DNA from 4 places in the Proteus appendicitidis genome. Region 3 is predicted to be linked to each of the others. Evidence: predicted binding sites of a transcription regulator. Region 3 holds the regulator's gene; each other region holds the start of a gene.
What was found. The regulator CRP, encoded in region 3, controls carbon source genes, mostly activating them, when cyclic AMP is high. The targets are predictions, from matches to a motif close to ATGTGANNNNNNTCACAT.
Positions count from the first base shown of each region.

Region 1: deoC (deoxyribose-phosphate aldolase) is a predicted target of CRP. The motif match lies at 2,207-2,224, and genes of this name have one in related genera.
Region 2: cdd (cytidine deaminase) is a predicted target of CRP. The motif match lies at 4,404-4,421, and genes of this name have one in related genera.
Region 4: adhE (bifunctional acetaldehyde-CoA/alcohol dehydrogenase) is a predicted target of CRP. The motif match lies at 2,716-2,733, and genes of this name have one in related genera.

Region 1 covers NZ_CP127389.1:408,414-413,989, forward strand. The annotation lists gene QQS39_RS02025 (RNA ligase RtcB family protein) at 1-259, opposite strand, end outside; gene QQS39_RS02030 (DeoR family transcriptional regulator) at 576-1,352, opposite strand; gene deoC (deoxyribose-phosphate aldolase) at 1,408-2,076, opposite strand; gene rbsK (ribokinase) at 2,256-3,176, shown strand; gene murQ (N-acetylmuramic acid 6-phosphate etherase) at 3,413-4,324, shown strand; gene QQS39_RS02050 (PTS transporter subunit EIIC) at 4,367-5,576, shown strand, end outside.
Region 2 covers NZ_CP127389.1:1,284,669-1,290,244, forward strand. The annotation lists gene yeiB (DUF418 domain-containing protein YeiB) at 1-676, shown strand, start outside; gene sanA (outer membrane permeability protein SanA) at 673-1,404, opposite strand; gene QQS39_RS05935 (NAD-dependent malic enzyme) at 1,546-3,243, opposite strand; gene cdd (cytidine deaminase) at 3,457-4,341, opposite strand; gene QQS39_RS05945 (CidB/LrgB family autolysis modulator) at 4,544-5,239, opposite strand; gene QQS39_RS05950 (CidA/LrgA family protein) at 5,239-5,576, opposite strand, start outside.
Region 3 covers NZ_CP127389.1:3,777,042-3,782,617, reverse strand. The annotation lists gene yihA (ribosome biogenesis GTP-binding protein YihA/YsxC) at 1-502, opposite strand, end outside; gene ppiA (peptidylprolyl isomerase A) at 773-1,342, shown strand; gene QQS39_RS17265 (aminodeoxychorismate synthase component II) at 1,716-2,291, shown strand; gene argD (bifunctional acetylornithine/succinyldiaminopimelate transaminase) at 2,409-3,623, shown strand; gene crp (cAMP-activated global transcriptional regulator CRP) at 3,719-4,351, opposite strand; gene QQS39_RS17250 (OsmC family protein) at 4,664-5,071, shown strand; gene QQS39_RS17245 (phosphoribulokinase) at 5,161-5,576, opposite strand, start outside.
Region 4 covers NZ_CP127389.1:2,272,660-2,278,235, reverse strand. The annotation lists gene adhE (bifunctional acetaldehyde-CoA/alcohol dehydrogenase) at 1-2,489, opposite strand, end outside; gene QQS39_RS10645 (YchE family NAAT transporter) at 3,004-3,648, shown strand; gene QQS39_RS10640 (ABC transporter ATP-binding protein) at 3,780-4,496, opposite strand; gene QQS39_RS10635 (ABC transporter ATP-binding protein) at 4,483-5,319, opposite strand; gene QQS39_RS10630 (ABC transporter permease) at 5,312-5,576, opposite strand, start outside.

The DNA.
Region 1 (5,576 bases), 740 kb from region 3:
TAAACTCAGTTTGAAAAAGCGTCATACCACAGCCAATATCATTACCGACTAAAGCAGGGTAAAAGCGATTAACAGAAAAAAAGGCAGCGCCAATGGGATAACCACGGCCAGGATGCAAATCAGGCATACCTGCAACATAAGCCATATCAGGAAGTTGAGCGGTTGTTTCTAATTGTTGGATTGCTTTGCTTTCAATCCAAGTATTATCCGATGCGATATAACAAACGCTATCAGATAAATAATGAACACACTTGTCCATATACCAATCCATATAATGTAAAGGATAAAAAAATAAATTGATTGGCGGACAGCAAAAAGAAGAAAAAAAGGATTACTTCTGAGATTGTCCGCAAAGAGTATTCATATTTGTAGTTGTCATGGGATACCTCCTTGCAGTTAATTGAAATGGATGAAAAATAATAAATCGCGGGCATATTAACCACTTTTTTTTGCATTGGCAATCAAAAAGTGGTGTGATTTTTCTTTATTTTTTAAAAAAAGAATTAATCGATTTTATTTAATTTAAGGTTAGCTTTTCTTTATTATCTATTTAAGTTAGCTCTCTATTATTTAATTTAATAAATCACTTTTACGGAATTTTTTCGGCAATAATCTTCGTAATCATCCGTTAATTTTCTATCTGTGATAACAACATCAAACTGAGCTAAATCGCCCATATTGCCTGTCGCTGTTTCATCAAAATAGTGATATTTGGTGAGTAAAATCTTACGAATAGATTTATCCATCGCTTTTTTCTTCATGTACAGATCGTCGATGTTATAACAGGTAACGCCAAAATCGAGATGAACACCTTCGGCTGAAATAAAGGCTTTTTTAGGATTAATGCTATCAAGATAAGAAGTCTGGGTAGGATTATAGAATGAATCACTTTTAGGACGATATTCACCTCCGCAAAGTAATACGGTGGCATTTTTTTTCTGACTTAATGCCAAAAATACGCGGTGAGAATAACAGATCCCCATGAAATGCAGATTATCGGGAATTAGCTCAATCAGTGTAGGAATAAACTGTCCGTTATCGAAAAAAAGAACATCACCGTCAGACACCATGCCAGCAGCAAGATTAGGAATATGAAGTTCTTCAGTTTGATCCGGCGTAATAATATCAGAGGATGTTGAGATTAACCCTGAATGGGGCTGGGCTAATGCAACAATGTAGCCACCTAATAATGACATCGGAAAAGGGTTTTCGGCATCAGAACTAAGGTCGCGCCTAATTGTCATTTCAGAAACTTCAAGGATCCTCGCGGCGTCTTTAAGATGTATGCGACCTGAGCGTTTTATACATTCACTGAGGCGGCGCAAACGTTCGTGCTGTTTGGTCTCTATCACCGAAGGATCCTTGTGTTATCGAATAGCGTACTCCAAGAAAATATACGCTAAATAATTAGTAGTTTGATTCAGGTGCATCTGAATCTGTTGCGATAGCGACACTTGCACTCGCACCGATACGTGTTGCACCTGCTTTGATCATGTTTAATGCTGTTTGGCGATCGCGAACACCACCAGATGCTTTCACACCAACTTCATCACCAACGGTTTTGCGCATTAAAGCAACATGATGTTCTGTTGCGCCCATTGTACTGTATCCTGTTGATGTTTTCACAAAATCAACACGGATCTCACGACACATTTCACAAACTAAACGTACTTCGTCATCAGTTAATAAGCAAGTTTCTAAAATAACTTTCAGAGTTGTATTACCACAAGCGGCTTTTACTGCTTCAATATCTTGTTTTACGAAGTCTAAACGACCGCTTTTTAACATACCGATATTGATAACCATATCGACTTCTTGTGCGCCTTGACGAATAGCTTCAGCCGCTTCAAATGCTTTTGTTGCTGTTAAACCCGCCCCGAATGGGAAGTCGATAACACAACAGACTTTTACATCACTTCCTTCAAGGCAAGTTCTTGCTAAAGGGATGTAAGAAGTGTTAATACAAACGGAGAAGAAACCGTGTTCAACTGCTTCAGCACACAATTTCTTGATTTGTGCTTCAGTTGTATCTGCTGCAAGAAGGGTATGATCGATATAATTAGCTAATGGACGCATAGTATATTCCTTAATAAGAAGATTGTTATTTATCACTCATGTTAGTTTGGCAACATATTAGTGCTGTTTTAACGAGATAACAATCACAAGTGATATTTAAATAACATGATACTGTTATACATCTATCAAAATGTCACTATTTTCACATTTATAAATTTTACATAAGAGCAAGAGGCGCTATGGATATCGCAGTGATTGGTTCAAATATGGTGGATTTGATCACCTATATAGATAGGATGCCAAAAGAGGGGGAAACCCTTGAGGCGCCAGCATTTAAGATTGGTTGCGGTGGCAAAGGGGCAAATCAAGCGGTTGCGGCAGCTAAATTAAATTCAAAAGTGATGATGTTAACAAAGGTTGGTGATGATATTTTTGCGGATAACACCATCATGAATTTAGAATCTTATGGCATTAATACACGCTATGTTGAAAAAGTGCCCGGTACAACAAGCGGTGTTGCACCTATTTTTGTGACTTCTCAATCATCAAATAGCATTTTAATTGTGAAAGGTGCTAATCAGCATTTATCACCAGAGGATATTGATAGAGCAACAGATAGCCTAAAAAAATGCAAAATAATCGTACTACAATTAGAAATCCCGCTTGAAACGGTGTATCACGCTATCGAGTTCGGTAATAAACACCATATTCCTGTGTTATTTAACCCTGCACCGGCTTCAAAAGCATTAGATCTTGATATTGCGGCTCGTTGTGACTTTTTTGTTCCGAATGAAACAGAACTTGAAATATTGACGGGTATGCCAATCACCACAATGGATGAAATTCGTGAAGCCGCTTGTTCTTTATTACAAAAAGGCTTTAAGAATGTCATCGTTACATTAGGTGAAAAAGGCGCATTATGGATGAATGGCGACATTGAAAAATATATTCCCGCCATTGAAGTTGATGCAATAGATACCAGTGGGGCGGGGGATGCTTTTATTGGTTGTTTCTCCCATTATTATGTTCACACCAATAATATTGAAAAAGCGTTAAATAAAGCCGTGATGTTTTCTGGTTTAAGTGTTGCAGGTAAAGGCACACAATCTTCTTATCCAAGCATTGAAGAGTTTGGACAATTTCTAGCGCAAGCAAAGTAGTACACTTCTGCACTATCACATCTTTGTATTCCACTTGCTGTCTTATTTAGAGAACAAGTGGAATTCTTTTTAAATCAATAAATTGTTCTATTTTTCATAGTGACTGTTGGGTTTCTGACAAAGAAAAAAGCTTAACTTAATGTGACTAATTTCACAGAGTGGTGATAATTACCATTGAAATGTAATTTCATTAGATGTAATTTTTATTGAAATTTGGTTTCATTAAGGTTGTTATGATGAAAGAAGATGCATTAATCGAATGTCTTAAAAATGAAAGCAATCAAGAAACAACACAGTTTTCTGAATTAAGCGCTTTAGAGTTGGTTACGCTTATCAATAGTGCAGATATGACCGTTGCCAATGCAGTTAAAAAAGAATTACCCGCTATTGCTAAAGCGGTAGAAAAAATTACTGAGCGTTTGCAAAAAGGTGGACGTATTTTTTATGTTGGTGCCGGAACAAGTGGGCGATTAGCTGTACTAGACAGTGCCGAATGCCCTCCTACTTTTGGAGTGTCTCCTACATTAGTGCAGGCAATTATTGCAGGCGGTCATGATGCAATGCTAAAAGCTGTTGAAAATATTGAAGATAGCCAAGAGGCGGCAATTGAAGAGCTTCAACGTCGTCATGTTAGCGATAAAGATGTCGTTATTGGCATTGCGGCAAGCGGTCGTACGCCTTTCACTGTCGCAGCTTTGCAATATGGCAAAAAGTTAAAAGCATTGACTGTATCTATTACTACGCGCGGCAAAAGTATGATGAGTGAAATTGCCGACTTATCTATTGCTCCAGATGTGGGCGCAGAGGTATTAACAGGCTCTACAAGAATGAAAAGTGGCACGGCTCAAAAAATGATTTTGGGTATGTTAAGTACTAGCGTAATGACTAAGCTTGGTAAAGTGCATAAAAACCTGATGGTGGATGTGATTGCGAGTAATGAGAAATTGCAGCGTCGTGCTGAAGGCATTGTCAGCGAAGTGTGTGGAATTTCACATGAAAGAGCCAGAACCCTGTTACAAATGGTTAATTATCATCCTAGAAAAGCCATTTTAATGTATGAACTTCACCTGAGTGTGGAGAAAGTTGATCAAATTACACAGCAATATCCTTATCGTTCGTTACAACAGCAACTTGCCCTATTTAACTAATAACAATATGAGTAAACACTCTGAACTTTAGCAGGCACGCATATGGCTAATAAAATAGAACATCTCGACACGTTAGCAATAGAAATAGAAAAACACGCTGGTGGGTTTCAAAATGTGGCAACCCTAACACATTGTATGACTCGTATTCGACTGATTTTAAAAGACAGTTCGCTATTTGATGCAGACGCTTTAAAACAAGTCGAAGGCGTTAAAGGTGTTGTATTTAATGGCGAACAGCACCAAGTGATTGTAGGAATGGGAACCGCGGCAAAAGTTTATTCCATTATGAATAAGCGTATGCAAAATAGTTCGGCAAGTAGTGAAGAGGGGTCTGCGTCAACACCAGTGAAAAAAGGCTTTTCTATTCGTCGTATGCTAAATACATTAGCGGCTATTTTTGTTCCGACCATTCCTGCTTTAATTGGCTGCGGTTTGATTATGGGGTTAATTAATATTATCCGTTTAGTCGCGCCGGGCTTAGTTGAGCAATTCCCTGAGCTATTTAAATTATTCAAATTAATTGGTAGTACGGTATTTGCGTATCTCTCTATTATGATTGGGATAAATACCGCCAAAGAATTGGGAGCATCAACGTCGATTGGTGCGGTAATGGCAGGGTTATTAGCTATGCCAGGGCTTGCTGATATCACCTTATTTGGTGAGAAATTACAGCCAAACAGTGGCGGGATCTTTGCCGTATTAATGGTGGTCGTATTCTCTTCAAAATTAGAATTATGGTTTCGTAGTATCGTTAAAGAGAGCCTTGATCTTATCTTAACGCCATTTGTGACTATTTTAGTTTCTTCTCTTGTGGCGATTATGATCTTCCAACCTATTGGCCATTATCTTAATCAGTTATTAGCACAAGGCGTATCATTATCACTTTTAAATCAAGGTGGTGGTGCAGTTGTAACCGGTGCTGCGTTAGGGGGAAGTTTCTTATTTTTACTCTTAACGGGATTACATCAAGGGTTAATTCCTATTCATACCGAAATTTTAAATACTTTTGGTTTAAATTACTTGTTCCCTATTTTAGCCATGGGCGGAATGGGGCAAGTAGGCTCTTGTTTTTGGGTTTATCTACGTACTAAAAACCAACGTTTAAAGAAAACGTTAATGGGCGCATTACCTGTGGGTATTTTCGGTGTCGGAGAGCCTTTATTATTTGGTGTTTCCCTTCCATTAGGAAAACCATTTGTTGCTGGATGTATTGGTGGTGCGGCTGGTGGTGCATTAATGGCATATTTCCAAG
Region 2 (5,576 bases), 1.6 Mb from region 3:
TTTTATTGATACCGTTTGGTATAGCACGCCATACTCTCAATTGGCTGAATCAGATTGGAAAACAGGACCTTATTTAAATAGTGTTTATTATCGTTTAAATGAGCTAAGTCTTTTTGTTTTCAATCTAGTTCGTCAATACAGTTGGTTTTTATTTGGTGCGATGTTAATGGGTTCTGCATTAATGGCATCAGGTTGGTTGCAACAGAAATATAGTCGCGCTCATTATGGTCGTGTGGCACTTTATTTCCTCACAATCAGTTTAAGCGTACAAACGGTTATTGTGCTGGTGGATTATTACCTTGATTGGGATTACCGCTGGGCGGCTATTTTTGCACAACCTTTAACTATGTTGATCCAAGTGATGCAAAGTTTGGGGTATATTGCGCTGTTTTATTGGAGTTGGAATATTATTCAACACTCTTATTTTGCCTATGCTTTACGTTGTGTTGGCAAAATGGCGTTAACGACCTATTTAATGCAAAGTGTTATTGGTATTTATTTATTTCAGCGTATGGGTCTATTTAATCAATTTACTTTACCTGAACTGATGCCTTTTGTTGCTGTTATTTGGGCAATCAATATTGCTTTTGCTGTGATTTGGTTACGTTATTTTCCACAAGGGCCAATAGAGTGGATCTGGCGTAAATCAGCCTCAAAATTAGCGCAATTCTTTTAGCTTTTTTCATGATTATTTTCATTCAGAGGAAGTGATTCGACTTCCTCTGGTGAAACCGCAGGATAGCCTTTAATGCCTTCAGGAATAGATTGTATTGCGGGAATAGTTTCTGGCGGCCCTAAAAAGCGGGGTTCGCGGTTTAGAATATAAACATCAATCATTGCACCAGCTCTGGCAAATACTTCGCGTACGCGTACTTTAAACATACTTTTAGGGGATGCAACCGCAAAGCATTGTGCATCAATGCCTTTTTCTAATGCGATAAAAACAGCTCGCTCACAGTGAAAACGTTGAGTAATAATGGTAAATCCATCTGTACCAAATACCTCTTTTGTTCGCACTACTGAGTCAAGTGTTCTGAAACCGGCAAAATCCATCACAATACGAGAGGCAGGAATGCCCGCTTTAATGAGATCTTTACGCATCGTATTTGGCTCATTATAGCTGTGTTTTGCATTATCGCCGCTGAGCAATAAATACTGAATTTTGCCACTATTATAAGCATTTACAGCGCCTTGGATGCGGTATTGATAAAACTGATTTATATAACCGCTGGTATAGTACTTTGATGTTCCTAACACCATTCCTACTTTTTTAGCGGGTAATGTATCTACGTCTTCAAATATATAAGGATTAGTTTTCCACCCGATCCAGCGATCACAGGCAATCAAGGTGACAGCCAGTAGAATAAAAAGTGTGAGAAAAAGATAAATGAGGCGTTTTAGCATGTCCTTGCCTTAATGACGCAAATAACGAATGACTTTCATAATACTTAAGGCTACTTGAGCAGGGATAGGGAAGCAAGAAAAAAGCGCCTCATATTAAGTAATGACGCGCTTTTCGGAATGGTACTTAGTATTTCAAACTATTTAGAACGAAGTTCTTTTGTAAATACGGTACTCTGGTGACCAATAGTTACGTTCAATGGCTTCTTCTAATGCTGAATCAGAAGTCACAGTAGCAACACCTTGTACTTGTGCTTCTTTTGCAACTTGTTTGGCGATATAGCGAGAAACTTGTTGAATATCAGACAGTAAAGGTAATAGAGAGCCATCACCCTCTTTTGCCATTGGTGAGCAATCTGCTAATGCGCGACTTGCCACCATCAGCATGGCATCAGTAACACGTTTGGCACCACATGCGATAACACCTAATCCAATACCTGGGAAGATATAAGAGTTGTTGCACTGTGCAATTGGATATTCTTTATCTTTGTATTTAACTGGTGCAAATGGGCTGCCTGTTGCCACTAATGCTTGTCCATCAGTCCAGTTGATAATATCTTCAGGACGCGCTTCTACACGAGACGTTGGATTAGATAATGGCATTACGATAGGGCGTTCACAGTGTTTGTGCATTTCACGAATAATTTCTTCAGTGAATAAGCCAGCTTGCCCTGAAACACCAATCAAAATAGTTGGTTTTGCATTCTTAACCACTTCTAACAGTGAAATCGCATCGCTTTCGGTTTCCCAATTAGCAATAGTTTCGCTTTTTTGGATAAGTTTGCTTTGGAAATCAAGTAAATTTGGCAGTTTGTCTGTTAATAAGCCGAAACGGTCAACCATAAAGATGCGTTCACGCGCTTGCTCATCACTTAAACCTTCAGATTTCATTTGGGCAATGATTTGCTCAGCAATACCACAACCCGCAGAGCCTGCGCCTAAGAAAGTGACAGTTTGGTCTTTTAATTGGCGACCCGCAGCACGACTTGCTGCAATTAGGCTACCTAAAGTGACCGATGCTGTACCTTGAATATCATCATTAAAGCAACATAATTCATCACGATAACGATTTAATAAAGGCATCGCATTTTTTTGTGCAAAATCTTCAAATTGTAGTAAAACATTTGGCCAGCGACGTTTAACAGCTTGGATAAACTCATCAACAAACTCGTTATATTCATCACCTGTAATACGAGGATGACGCCATCCCATATACAGAGGATCGTTTAAACGTTGCGGGTTGTTAGTTCCCACATCAAGTACAACAGGCAGTGTATACGCAGGGCTAATGCCACCACATGCGGTATATAAAGAGAGTTTACCGATAGGAATACCCATACCACCGATACCTTGGTCACCTAAACCAAGGATACGTTCGCCATCTGTTACAACGATTACTTTTACGTTCTGTTTGGTGGCGTTTTGTAGCATATCGTCAATATTGGCGCGGTTAGGGTAAGAGATAAACAAACCGCGAGCGCGACGATAAATATCAGAGAAATGTTCACAAGCTTCACCCACTGTTGGTGTGTAAATGATTGGCATCATTTCAGTTAGGTGGGATTCCAAGAGACGGTAAAACAGGGTTTCATTGGTATCTTGGATATTTCGTAGGTAAATATGTTTATCGTTATCGTTTTTGAAATCAAGATATTGGCGATAAGCGCGTTCAACCTGTTCTTCGATGGTTTCAACTGCTTCAGGCAGTAAACCATGTAAGTTAAAGGTGCTGCGTTCTTCTTCGCTGAAAGCACTACCTTTATTTAACAGGGGAAATTCAAGCAGGATTGGACCTGCATACGGGATGTAGAGAGGGCGTTTACTTTCGTGTTCCAGTTCCATGAAAAATACTCTTGTAAGGCAGTTAGTCACATGACAATTGTAGATCCTACAAAATAATAAAAATATGTACAGCTTATGTTATTTTTTTATGATTTTTATGCTTAGAAATGAGAGATAGATACAGTTGTTACAACTTTTTCTGGTAAGCATCAGCAAAATTTACATGCTGATGCTTTTTTAGGAGAGATTTTTAGAAGAATAAGTTAAAACTTTTTACAAAGTGATGCGTTGCATTTGGTGACAACCTAAAGCAGTTAATGTTGCTTGTGTTGCATCCCATTGCGTTAAAATTGTCTCTGCTTTTTCAATTAAGACAGCAGATTCAATATCCATAACACTCTCACCCGCCATGTTTAATAAAATTAATGCCGCTTGTAATGGCGGTAAACTTGGATTAAATGCGGCATTTTCAGCGTAGCTACCTTGGAAAATTTTGCCATTCTTCATTTGAACAGCAATACCACTGTGCGAGCCACTATAAGGCGCATGGCTACGATTAGCCGCTTGTAGTGCCTGTTGCGCTAATTCACTAGGGTTATCAATTTTGTAACCGTGATTAACTTTGTCCATTAATAAAGAGGTGATATTGAGATCTTTCGGGCCAAAGCTATCAGGTAAATAATCGCCTAATGTTGCCATTTTTCTACCCGGTAACTGAATTTGAATTTGAGTGCCACTGTTCAATTCGTTCATAAACTGGCGGCAATGACCACAAGGTGTATAGTTAACAGTGACTGAGATTAAGCGAGATTCACCACGTAACCATGCATGAGTCACGGCACTTTGTTCAGCATGAACGGTTTGTTGTAGCGGTGCGCCAGCAAATTCCATATTGGCACCGAAATAGAGATTACCACTTTCGCCACGAGCAATCGCACCCACTTTGAAATTAGAGATTGGCGCGACAGCGCAAGCTGCGGCAACCGGTAAAAGTGCTAGGGCTAAGGCATCATCATTACATTGTAACTGTGTTTTTATGGCATTGACCTGTTCTGCCGTGAACATTGCAGGGAATTCATCCTGCTCAAGATAAGGAGCAAGTGCTTGTTGTAACTGAGGGGATAAATCTGACCAAATTGCCTGAAAACGAGTATGCATACATGAGTCTCCCATTAATCTTTCTGTATTATAAGATTCTAGGCATCTTTACCCACTCTTATATGTGATGAAAATCATATTTTCAATGAAACTATTGCAACAAATTTATTAATTGAGAGATGTATCTCAAATTTATAGTAAAAATCCCCGAAATAAATTTAATTAAATCGGGGATTTGAGAAAAAAGGAAGCAAAAATGAGATCAACTATAGAGATGCAAAATAATCGGGAAGATAAACGGTGCAGTTAATGAAGTAATAATCCCACAGGTCATTAATGCCAGTGAACTATAAGCACCTTCAATATAATCCACTTCAGCCGCTCTTGCTGTTCCCACGGCATGAGAAACGGTTCCCATCGCCAAACCACGAGATGCGTGAGTAGGAATACGCAGTATTTTAAAGAGTGAATGACCAAAAATGGCACCTAAAATACCTACTGCGATAACACAAGCAGCACTGATTGCAGGAATACCACCGATGGAATCTGCGACAGCCATTGCGATAGGCGTTGTCACTGATTTAGGTAAAATTGATGCGGCAATTTCGGGTGTTGCACCAGCCCATAATGCAATGGCAGTCCCACTGACCATCGCAGCAATACTACCAATAAAGCAAATACTGATTAATGATTTCCACTGTGCGCGAATTTGGTGTAATTGCTGATAAAGTGGAATTGCTAAAGCAACCACAGCCGGTTGTAATAAGTCATTTAAAATACGACTACCGGCAAAATAATGCTCATAAGGTGTATGAGTGATTAATAAAATAGGAATAATAACCGCAATACCTATAAGTAAGGGATTCAATATAGGCAATTTATAACGAGCAGCAAGTTTACGTGATAAATAAAAGACAATTATGGTCAAAGGAAGTGACCACCAAATATTCATTAACATTAACATTTTTTCTTCTCACTTAACGCTGTATCGTCGTCTTTCTGTTGCGTTTTTTCTACAACGTCCTCAACTATGTCAGGTTTTGCACCCACGATAATGCGCTCACGGTGAACATAGTGTGAGCAATAAGCGACTAATGCCATAACACCAAAGGTACTTACCACACTTGCTAAAACAATAGGGAAAAGTTGCTGACTTAATAAGTCATAATAATTCATTACTGCCACTCCGATAGGAATAAAGAGTAATGTCATATTTTTTAAGAGGATATTGGCCCCGGGTTTAACCCAGCGCAAAGGGATAAGCTGGAAAGCAAGTAAACCGAAGAGAATAAGTA
Region 3 (5,576 bases):
TTGCCAATTCTTCACGTACGCTCATTAGCTGCTTTTTACGTGCGCCTGATGCAAGTTTATCGGCTTTAGTCAGTAAAACGAGAGTAGGAAGCTCTGAGCCTACAGCCCAGTCAATCATTTGCATATCAAGATCTTTTAATGGATGACGAATATCCATTAAAATAACCACACCTTTTAAGCACTCTCTTTTTTGTAGGTATTCACCTAAAGAGCGTTGCCATTTACGCTTCATTTCTTCAGGAACTTGGGCATAGCCGTAGCCTGGTAAATCGACTAAGCGTAAGCCTTCTTCAATTTGAAAAAGGTTGATTAATTGCGTACGACCTGGGGTTTTACTGGTTCTGGCTAATCCATTTTGTTGGGTTAACGCATTTAAAGCACTGGATTTACCGGCATTAGAGCGACCCGCAAAGGCAATTTCAATTCCTGTATCTGGTGGTAAATGACGGATATCAGGCGCACTGATGATGAAATGTGCTTTTTGGTAATTAAATTGGGTCATTATGGTATAAACCTCTCTGAAATAATGCGGCTTTTCATGCATACTCATTTCAATTTCGCATGAAAATGAATATCTAAAATATTTATTTACTCTATTTTGGCGCAATTTAATGACTTATAACAGTGCTTAAAAATTAAAATTTACCCTGTTATAACCTAATTAGACATATTGAGCGTAAATAAAGGTAAATGATTGGCACTATTTACCTCAGCGAATTAGAATCGCTGCATATTAAGTAAGTTGTAGACTATTAAAGTAAAGGATCCCTGCATGTTAAAACGTTTTCTTGTCACCTTCGTTACCGCTTGCACTTTAACAACAGCGACTTTTGCAATGGCAACGGGAGAAACCTTCGTTAAATTAGTCACCTCTGAAGGCAATATTGAAATATCACTGGATAATAAAAAAGCCCCAATTACAACGAAAAATTTTATTCAGTATGTCGAAGATGGGTACTATAACGGCACCACTTTTCATCGTGTTATTCCTGGCTTTATGGTTCAAGGCGGTGGTTTTACTGCTGATTTACAGCAAAAACAAACCAGAGCGCCAATTAAAAATGAAGCAGACAATGGATTACGCAATGTAAAAGGTTCTATTGCCATGGCGCGCACGTCAGATAAAGACAGCGCAACCAGCCAATTCTTTATTAATGTGGCTGACAATGCATTTTTAGATCACGGTCAACGTGATTTTGGCTATGCCGTATTTGGTAAAGTTGTGAAAGGAATGGATGTCGTTGATAAAATTTCACAAGCTCCAACTCGTAATATTGGACCTTACCAAAATGTGCCAGTAAAAACGGTCACTATTTTATCTGCGGAAGTTGTAAAACAATAAACGCATTATTAGGATAGGGTATTTACTTATTCTAATAAGATGAAACACATATAAACCGGAATGAATATTTTCATTCCGGGGTTTTTAGCACGAAAAAATATTTTTTATCCTTCCTTTTTTCGTGTGATCTCCTGCAATAAGTATTCGCCACGCTATTAATTACTCTATTCATCATCAATTACCGCCATTATTGTTATTGCGCAATAAATCAGCAGATTTTCTTGCTTACTATTCATATTTTATACCTGTGCTATGATAATCGGCTTTGTTGTACCCAAGTCGGTTAAACAACGAGCTATTTTGGCAAATCTACACTCGCTTTAAAATAGTAATAAAATAGATAATGATAAGAAAATCAGTCGGATAGGCTAATATGCTGTTACTTATTGATAATTACGACTCGTTTACCTACAACCTCTATCAGTATTTCTGTGAATTGGGTGCTGAGGTTGTTGTTAAGCGTAACGATGAGATCGGACTTAAAGAGATAGAAAAGATGATGCCAGCACATCTTGTTATCTCGCCAGGACCTTGCACTCCTGATGAAGCAGGGATCTCACTTGAGGCTATACAGCGGTTTGCCGGTGAAATTCCTATTCTTGGCGTTTGTCTTGGACATCAAGCGATAGGACAAGCTTTTGGTGCATCAGTTATCAGAGCGCGAGAAGTGATGCATGGTAAAAATTCATTAATACATCATAATCAACAAGGTGTTTTTAAGGGGCTTAATCGTCCTTTAAATGTAACGCGTTACCACTCTTTAGTGATTGATGCGACGACATTACCTGTACCTTTTGAAGTGACGGCATGGAGCCAACATGATGGAAATGTTGATGAAATTATGGGAATTCGCCATCGTACTCTGCCAATTGAAGGGGTTCAATTTCACCCAGAAAGTATTTTAAGTGAACAAGGGCATGAGCTATTAAATAATTTCCTTAAATATTAAATGGATAGCATTTAAATAGCGAAATAATGCCTTTTTATACAAAACCACATTTGATTTTTTATTCATATTTAGTGATTATATTTTCATATTAAATATGAATAACGATCAGGTGGGGTAATGAAAAAGCAAAGCATCAACCGGGCAACTTACGATCAAGTAATGTTGCCAATTTATTCACCCGCAGAATTTATTCCTGTCAAAGGGATGGGTAGCCGTGTTTGGGATCAGCAGGGAAAATCGTATATTGATTTTGCTGGTGGTATTGCTGTTTTAGCACTGGGACATGCCCATCCTGCTCTTAATCAAGCCTTGAAAGAACAAAGCGAACAACTTTGGCATGTAAGTAATATTTTTACTAATGAACCCGCATTGCGCTTAGCTCAAAAATTAATAGATAACACATTTGCAGAACGTGTCTTTTTTGCCAATTCAGGCGCAGAAGCGAATGAGGCAGCATTTAAATTAGCGCGCCATTATGCCATTACTCGCCATAGCCCTTATAAAACTAAAATTATTGCTTTTCACCATGCATTCCATGGCAGAACACTGTTTACAGTCTCTGTTGGTGGGCAACCTAAATATGCAGATGGTTTTGGCCCTAAGCCTGCAGATATCGTACACGTCCCCTTTAATGATTTAGATGCGGTTAAAGCGGTAATGGACGATCACACTTGTGCTGTTGTTTTAGAGCCAGTTCAAGGTGAAGGTGGCGTAACGGCGGCAACACCTGAGTTTATGAGAGGGCTACGTGAATTGTGCGATAAGCATCAAGCGCTGCTTGTTCTTGATGAAGTACAAACGGGTATGGGGCGTACAGGCAAGCTTTTCGCCTATATGAACTATGATGTGACACCCGACATTATTACAACCGCAAAAGCACTAGGAAGTGGTTTTCCACTTAGTGCAATGTTAACAACACATGAGATAGCTTCTGCAATGGGTGTCGGAACTCATGGTACAACTTATGGTGGCAATCCATTAGCTTGTGCCGTGGGTAATGTCGCATTTGATTTAATTAATACACCGGAGGTATTGGAGGGTGTAGAAAAGCGCTATCAATGGATTGTGGATGAACTGGCGGCAATCAATCAAGTTTATAATGTCTTTTCGCAAATTCGTGGGCAAGGTTTATTGATTGGTGCGCAATTGGCACCACAATATGAAGGTAAAGCTAAAGAGTTACTCGGTCTTGCTGCCAAACATGGCTTAATGATGTTAAACGCAGGAGCCGATGTGATGCGTTTTACACCATCGTTAATTATTACCCAAGAAGAGCTACAAGAAGGAATGGTGGCATTAAAAGCGGCTATTGCGGAATTTGTAGCAGGGTAGTATCGACTAAAAACCCCATCAACGAGGATGGGGTTTACATATAAAAGTCTATCAATAGCCCTTTTATGGGCTATTGTTTATTCGAGCGGGGAAACTTAGCGAGTCCCGTAAACGACGATAGTTTTACCGTGTGCGGAGATCAAGTTTTGATCTTCCAGCATTTTCAGAATACGGCCTACAGTTTCGCGTGAACAACCAACGATTTGACCAATTTCCTGACGTGTAATTTTAATTTGCATGCCATCAGGATGCGTCATTGCATCGGGTTGTTTTGCTAAGTTTAATAAGGTTTGTGCAATACGACCTGTTACATCAAGGAAAGCAAGGTTACCTACTTTTTCTGATGTGGTTTGTAATCTGTTCGCCATTTGAGCAGAAAGGCGCATCAGAATATCAGGGTTAACCTGAATTAATTGGCGGAATTTTTTATAGGAAATTTCTGCTACTTCACAGGCTGTTTTTGCTCTAACCCATGCACTACGTTCTTGATCTTCTTCAAATAATCCAAGTTCACCGATGAAATCCCCCTGATTTAGGTAGGAGAGGATCATTTCTTTTCCTTCTTCATCTTTAATAAGAACAGCCACGGAACCTTTAACAATATAATAAAGTGTTTCCGCTTTCTCACCTTGGTGGATCAGCGTGCTCTTGGATGGATATTTGTGAATATGGCAGTGTGACAAAAACCATTCAAGAGTCGGGTCTGTTTGCGGCTTGCCGAGAACCATTCGCGTTATCCTCTGTACGTTAAATGCAGCCTTTCAAAACGGATAGGTTCCCTTTTGAGACAGCGTGCTTAAAAATCCTATCTTTACCTATTAACTTCCTGAGAACACGGTAAGTTAATATGGAGTAGATTATAATAAATGAGAAAATAATGCATTGATCTTAACCACTATCATCAAGCAGATATTGTTTTTAACACAATTAGTGCATTAAGTCTCGTTTTACGCAGTCAGCATAATAAACCTATTTGCTAATTGCCAGTTGAATTATGAGTATGTACTCTTTTAGTTTCTGTCATCTTTAGGGGAAAATAAATGGAAGCGAGAGTTAAGTGGGTTGAAGATTTATCTTTTGTTGGCGAATCTTCATCTGGCCATCAAATTATGATGGATGGGAATTCGGGTGATAAAGCCCCAAGCCCAATGGAAATGGTATTAATTGCTGCGGGTGGATGTAGCGCGATTGATGTCGTGAGTATTTTACGTAAAGGTCGTCACCAAGTAACTGATTGTGAAGTAAAATTAACATCAGAACGACGCGAAGAAGCCCCTCGTTTATTTACGGATATCAATTTACATTTTATTGTTTCTGGTAAAGAGTTAACGGATAAAATCGTAGAACGCGCCGTTCAATTATCGGCAGAAAAATATTGTTCTGTTTCTTTAATGCTAGGAAAAGCAGCCAATATTACGCATTCATTTGAAATAAAAGATGCTGACTAATTTTGATATTTTAAAATAAAGTTTAATCTGAAAAATAATATCCCTTAATTAATGGGATATTATTTTTATAGAGATAAATTTTATTTTGGTTAACTTATCTTTTCGCCATTTAATAATTTTTTGACTAATGGCGCCATAATTAATTCCATCGCTAATCCTAATTTCCCGCCCGGTACAACAATAGTATTTATTGTTGACATAAAGGAGCCATGCAACATCGCAAGTAAATAGGGAAAATCAATATCGGTTAAGCCTCGAAAACGAATAACAATAAAGCTCTCATCGAGAGTGGGGATCGCTTTGGCAGAAAAGGGGTTTGAAGTATCAACCGTCGGAACGCGTTGGAAGTTAATGTGAGTGCGTGAGAATTGAGGAATAATATAGCTAATATAATCATCCATTGAGCGTACAACCGAATCTCTTACCGCCTCTTGTGAATGCCCTCGTTCTGTGGTGTCTCGAATGAGTTTTTGTATCCACTCAAGGTTTACGATAGGTACAACGC
Region 4 (5,576 bases), 1.5 Mb from region 3:
TCAACTCTTGCTAAGAAATCACTTTCTTGGACGCCAGCTTCACGAATAGAAGATGGAATACCTAATGAAGATTTCATTTCTTCTAACCAAGCTAACAATTTCTCAATTTTAGCCGCAGTACGGTCACCCGGTGCTGAAAGTTCTAAGTGATCAGCAATTTCTGCATAACGACGACGAGCTTGAGGGCGATCATATTGGCTAAATGCAGTTTGTTTAGTTGGGTTATCATTAGCGTTATAACGAATAACGTTTGAAATTAATAACGCATTAGCTAAACCGTGAGGAATATGGAACTCAGAGCCTAATTTATGCGCCATTGAGTGACAAACACCCAAGAATGCGTTAGCAAAAGCAATACCAGCAATCGTTGCCGCATTATGAACACGTTCACGAGCAACAGGATTTTTAGCGCCTTCATGATAACTTGCAGGCAGATATTCCTTCAGTAATTTTAATGCTTGCAGTGCTTGTCCATCAGAATATTCGTTCGCTAAGACAGAAACGTAGGCTTCTAATGCGTGAGTTACAGCGTCTAAACCACCAAATGCACACAGAGATTTAGGCATATTCATAACAAGGTTTGCATCAACGATAGCCATATCTGGTGTTAATGCATAGTCTGCTAATGGATATTTTTGACCTGTTTCGTCATCAGTAACTACCGCAAATGGTGTTACTTCGGAGCCAGTACCTGATGTTGTTGTGATAGCAACCATTTGTGCTTTCACACCCATTTTTGGGAATTTGTAAATACGTTTACGGATATCCATAAAGCGTAATGCTAATTCTTCAAAGTGGGTTTCTGGGTGTTCATACATAACCCACATGATTTTTGCTGCATCCATTGGTGAACCACCACCTAATGCGATGATCACGTCTGGTTTAAAGCTATTCATCTGTTCTGCGCCTTTACGCACAACACTTAATGTTGGGTCTGCTTCAACTTCAAAAAAGACTTCTGTTTCAACACCAAATTTTTTCAGTACACGAGCGACTTCATCAACATAACCATTGTTGAATAAGAAACTATCGGTCACGATAAAGGCGCGTTTTTTACCGTCTGTCGCAATCTCTTCTAGTGCGATAGGTAAACAACCACGGCGGAAGTAAATAGATTTAGGGAGTTTATGCCACAACATATTTTCTGCTCTTTTCGCCACGGTTTTAGTGTTGATAAGGTGTTTGGGCCCTACGTTTTCAGAGATGGAGTTACCACCCCATGAACCACAACCTAATGTTAGAGAAGGAGCAAGTTTAAAGTTGTATAAGTCACCAATACCACCTTGAGATGCTGGAGTATTGATTAAAATACGAGATGTTTTCATCTTGTCGCCGAAGTAGGCAACATGCTCAGGGCAGTTATCTTGGTCTGTATATAAGCAAGAAGTGTGACCAATACCACCCATCTCAACTAATTTTTCCGCTTTTAGAACGGCATCCTCAAACGATTGAGCATGGTACATGGCTAATAGTGGAGATAATTTCTCGTGAGCAAAAGGTTCTGCTTCTGTTGTTTCTTTTACTTCACCAATTAAAATTTTGGTATTTACAGGTACTTCAATGCCAGCCATTTCAGCAATTTTTGTTGCAGGTTGACCCACAATCGCTGCGTTTAAGTTGCCATCTTTTAAGATGATGTCTTGAACTGCTTTTAATTCTTTACCTGTTAGCATGTAACCGCCGTGAGTTGAGAAACGCTCACGAACTTGTTTATAAATGCTATCAACGACGATAACAGATTGCTCTGATGCACAAATTACGCCGTTATCGAAAGTTTTAGACATTAAGATTGAAGCCACTGCACGTTTGATATCAGCAGAATCATCAATAACAACAGGTGTATTACCTGCACCAACACCGATAGCGGGCTTACCAGAACTATACGCAGCTTTAACCATGCCTGGACCACCTGTCGCTAAGATCAGGTTAATATCATCATGGTGCATTAATGCGTTAGATAGGGCAACAGAAGGCTCATCAATCCAACCGATAATGTCTTTTGGTGCGCCAGCAGCGATAGCGGCATTCAAGACGATTTCAGCAGCACGATTTGTTGCTTCTTTTGCACGAGGGTGCGGAGAGAAAATAATACCATTACGCGTTTTTAAGCTGATTAATGCTTTAAAAATCGCAGTAGAAGTTGGGTTAGTTGTTGGTACGATACCACAGATGATCCCAATAGGTTCAGCAATGGTCATTGTGCCGTAAGTCAGATCTTCAGATAAGATCCCGCAGGTTTTTTCGTCTTTATACGCATTGTAGATATACTCAGAAGCAAAGTGGTTTTTAATCACTTTATCTTCAACGATACCCATACCAGACTCTTTTACAGCTAATTTTGCAAGAGGAATACGGGCATCAGCGGCAGCTAATGCAGCAGCACGGAAAATAGCATCAACTTGTTCTTGAGAGAAGTTAGCAAATTCACGTTGAGCTTTTTTTACACGAGCAACCAAATCATTGAGTTCAGTAACGTTAGTTACAGACATAAAGAGACTCCTGATAAAATGTTAAATTTTTTAAGCAAATTAGCCGTTTTCATCATAACTAATAAGGATAGCCTAGATAGATGACAATGTGCTCATTTTAGTAATAATTATTAGAAGCCATAATTTGCTTAAAAAACTTAAAAAAAACAATAATAAAGGTAAATATATTTTCGAAGTAATCCTATTTCTTCGAATGATAACAGCTTACCATCTTTCTAATTAATTAACGTGATATATATCACAAAATTAGTAAGCTGACACCTTTCAGCATGGCTTTTTATGAGAATGATTCTTATATGTAATAAATATTCAACAATTTTTTTGTCGTATGCTTTATTTAGATATAAAATTAAACCACTAGGTTTTGATCAGTTTGCAAGAGAATATTTTAGGTAAAAACTTGTTAACTAATAGAATTAACTGGTTTATTGATTTAAAGTAACGCGCATTTTTTAGAGTTACTCTATCTTTTATAGAATAATTCGCATGTTTACTAGCCAAGAAGGGGCTTTTCATGGGGTCACTGCTGGATTTATCCGGTTATATTAAATTTTTTGTCGGTCTTTTTGCGATTGTAAACCCAATTGGTATTTTGCCTGTCTTTATTAGTATGACGAGTTATCAAACTGATGCCGGGCGTAACAAAACAAACTTAATTGCGAATGGCTCCGTTGCAATTATTTTAGTTTCTTCTCTGTTAATCGGTGATTCTATACTGAATATTTTCGGTATTTCTATCGACTCGTTTCGTATAGCAGGGGGAATGCTGATTGTTACTATTGCAATGACAATGATAAATGGGCGTTTAGGGGAAGATAAACAAAACAATCAAGAACGAAACGAATCCGCGGTTCGTAATAGTGTTGCTGTTGTACCTTTAGCATTGCCATTAATGGCAGGACCAGGGGCAATCAGTTCTTGTATTGTGTGGAGCTCTCGTTGGGAAGGTTTTACTAACTTTTTAGGATTAGCCGCAACCAGTATCTTTTTTGCATTTTGTTGTTGGTTATTGTTTCGTAGTGCAACACTCTTAGTGAAATATTTAGGGCAAACTGGCATTAACGTGGTTACTCGTATAATGGGCTTATTATTAATGTCGTTAGGTATTGAATTTATTGTGACTGGGTTACGTTCTATTTTCCCAGGCTTATTAGTTTAAACACAGCGCAGAACAATTAAAAAATGGTACTACTAAAACAGTACTATTAAAAAGAGCAGTATTAACAACGCAATACTGCTCAGATCTTTTCTTCTATTTATTCTCTTTTCTTCTGTTTATTCTCTTTTATGTCAATCAAGACGATGTATCCCTTTTGATAACGCATCTCGATCATAATGTTGTGTGAGCTCCCCATTTTCCATTAATGCAGCTCTATCCGACATATGTGCAATAACATCTGCATCATGACTTACTAATAAATATGTCATATTATGCTCTTTTTTCAGTGTGTTAAGCAGATTTAAAATCTCAGCTTGTACTGACATATCGAGTGCTGAAGTTGGCTCGTCTAAAAGCAATAATTTTGGTTGTAATAAAATGGCTCTTGCAATGGCAATACGTTGACGCTGACCACCAGAAAGTTGATGAGGATAACGACTTGTCACATCTGCGGGCAAACCAACTTGGGCTAATGCTTGTTCAATGGTATTTTTATCAAAAGGAATTTGATGGATTTTTAACGGCTCAGAAAATGCACGTTCAATACGGTGTTGAGGGTGCAAAGAAGCGTAGGGATCTTGAAACACCATTTGTATATTACGGCGTAATGCCCCTTGGAAACGTTGTTGAGGTTTAATAGTTTGCCCTAAAAGCGATATATTACCTTGCCAATGGGGCAACAACCCAGCAATCACTCGTAAAACAGTCGATTTACCGCAACCAGAACGACCTATTAAGCTAAAGGTTTCACCTTGTTGAATATGTAAATTAATGCCTTTTACAACGTCCTTTGCTTGTTTACCTTGTTCAAATTGAACATGTAAATCATGAATATCAATTAGCATGATGCAGCCCCTTGAAATTAAGCGTTCTATCTAATACAGGCAATTGAGTGCCATAAGTGCTTGCGTTAGGTCTGCATGTCCAAAGTGTACGAGTATAAGGATGTGTGGCAGTCGGTAGCGCCTTCGCACTGAGTTCGTCAACTTGTTCGCCTTGGTACATCACCATGACACGTTCACAATATTCGGCAACAAGGGGCAAATCATGGCTAATTAGCAATAAGCCCATATGACGTTGCTCACACTGTGTGGTGATCAGCTCAAGGATTTGATGACGTAATTGTGCATCAAGCGCAGAAGTCGGTTCATCAGCTATTAAAATCGTTGGATTATTAATAAGTGCAATCGCTATCATTGCACGTTGCCCCATTCCCCCTGATAATTCACCGGGATAGCGATAAATATTCTGTTCAGGTAAGCCGACAGACAGCAGTGTATCAATAATAAGTTGGCGTCTATCTTGGCGCGAAAGTTTTTGATGCTGTTTTACGGTTTCTTCTACTTGTTGATAAATGGTTTTTACAGGATTTAAGGCGTAACGAGGATCTTGTAATACCATTGAAATAGTATTACCTCGAATATTATTCCATTGGCGAGAGGAAAAACCCAATAGATTATCTCCCTGCAAATTGAGTTTATCTGCGCTGACTTTTCCCGGCTGACGAACTAATCCCATTAATGCACGAGCGGTCATTGATTTGCCAGAACCTGATTCGCCGACAACCGCTAAACGCTCTTGCCCTAAAGTAAAAGAGACATTATTGACCACTCTTGCCTTTGGAAAATCAATACAGAGGTTATTTACCTCAATTAATGGTGCTTTATTCATGGGTATCTCCCAATACATCGCGTAATCCATCACCCAATAAATTAAATGCTAGACTGCTGATCAAAATTGCCGTACCCGGAATAGCGGCAACCCACCATTGATCAAAAATAACAGGCATACCTTCTGAGATCATTGCTCCCCATTCCGCCATTGGTGGCCGAGCGCCTAATCCAAGAAAGCCCAATCCTGCTGCCGCGAGGATAATCACCGCTAAGTTCAGCGCTAAACGTACAATCGCTGAAGGTAAACACAGGGGT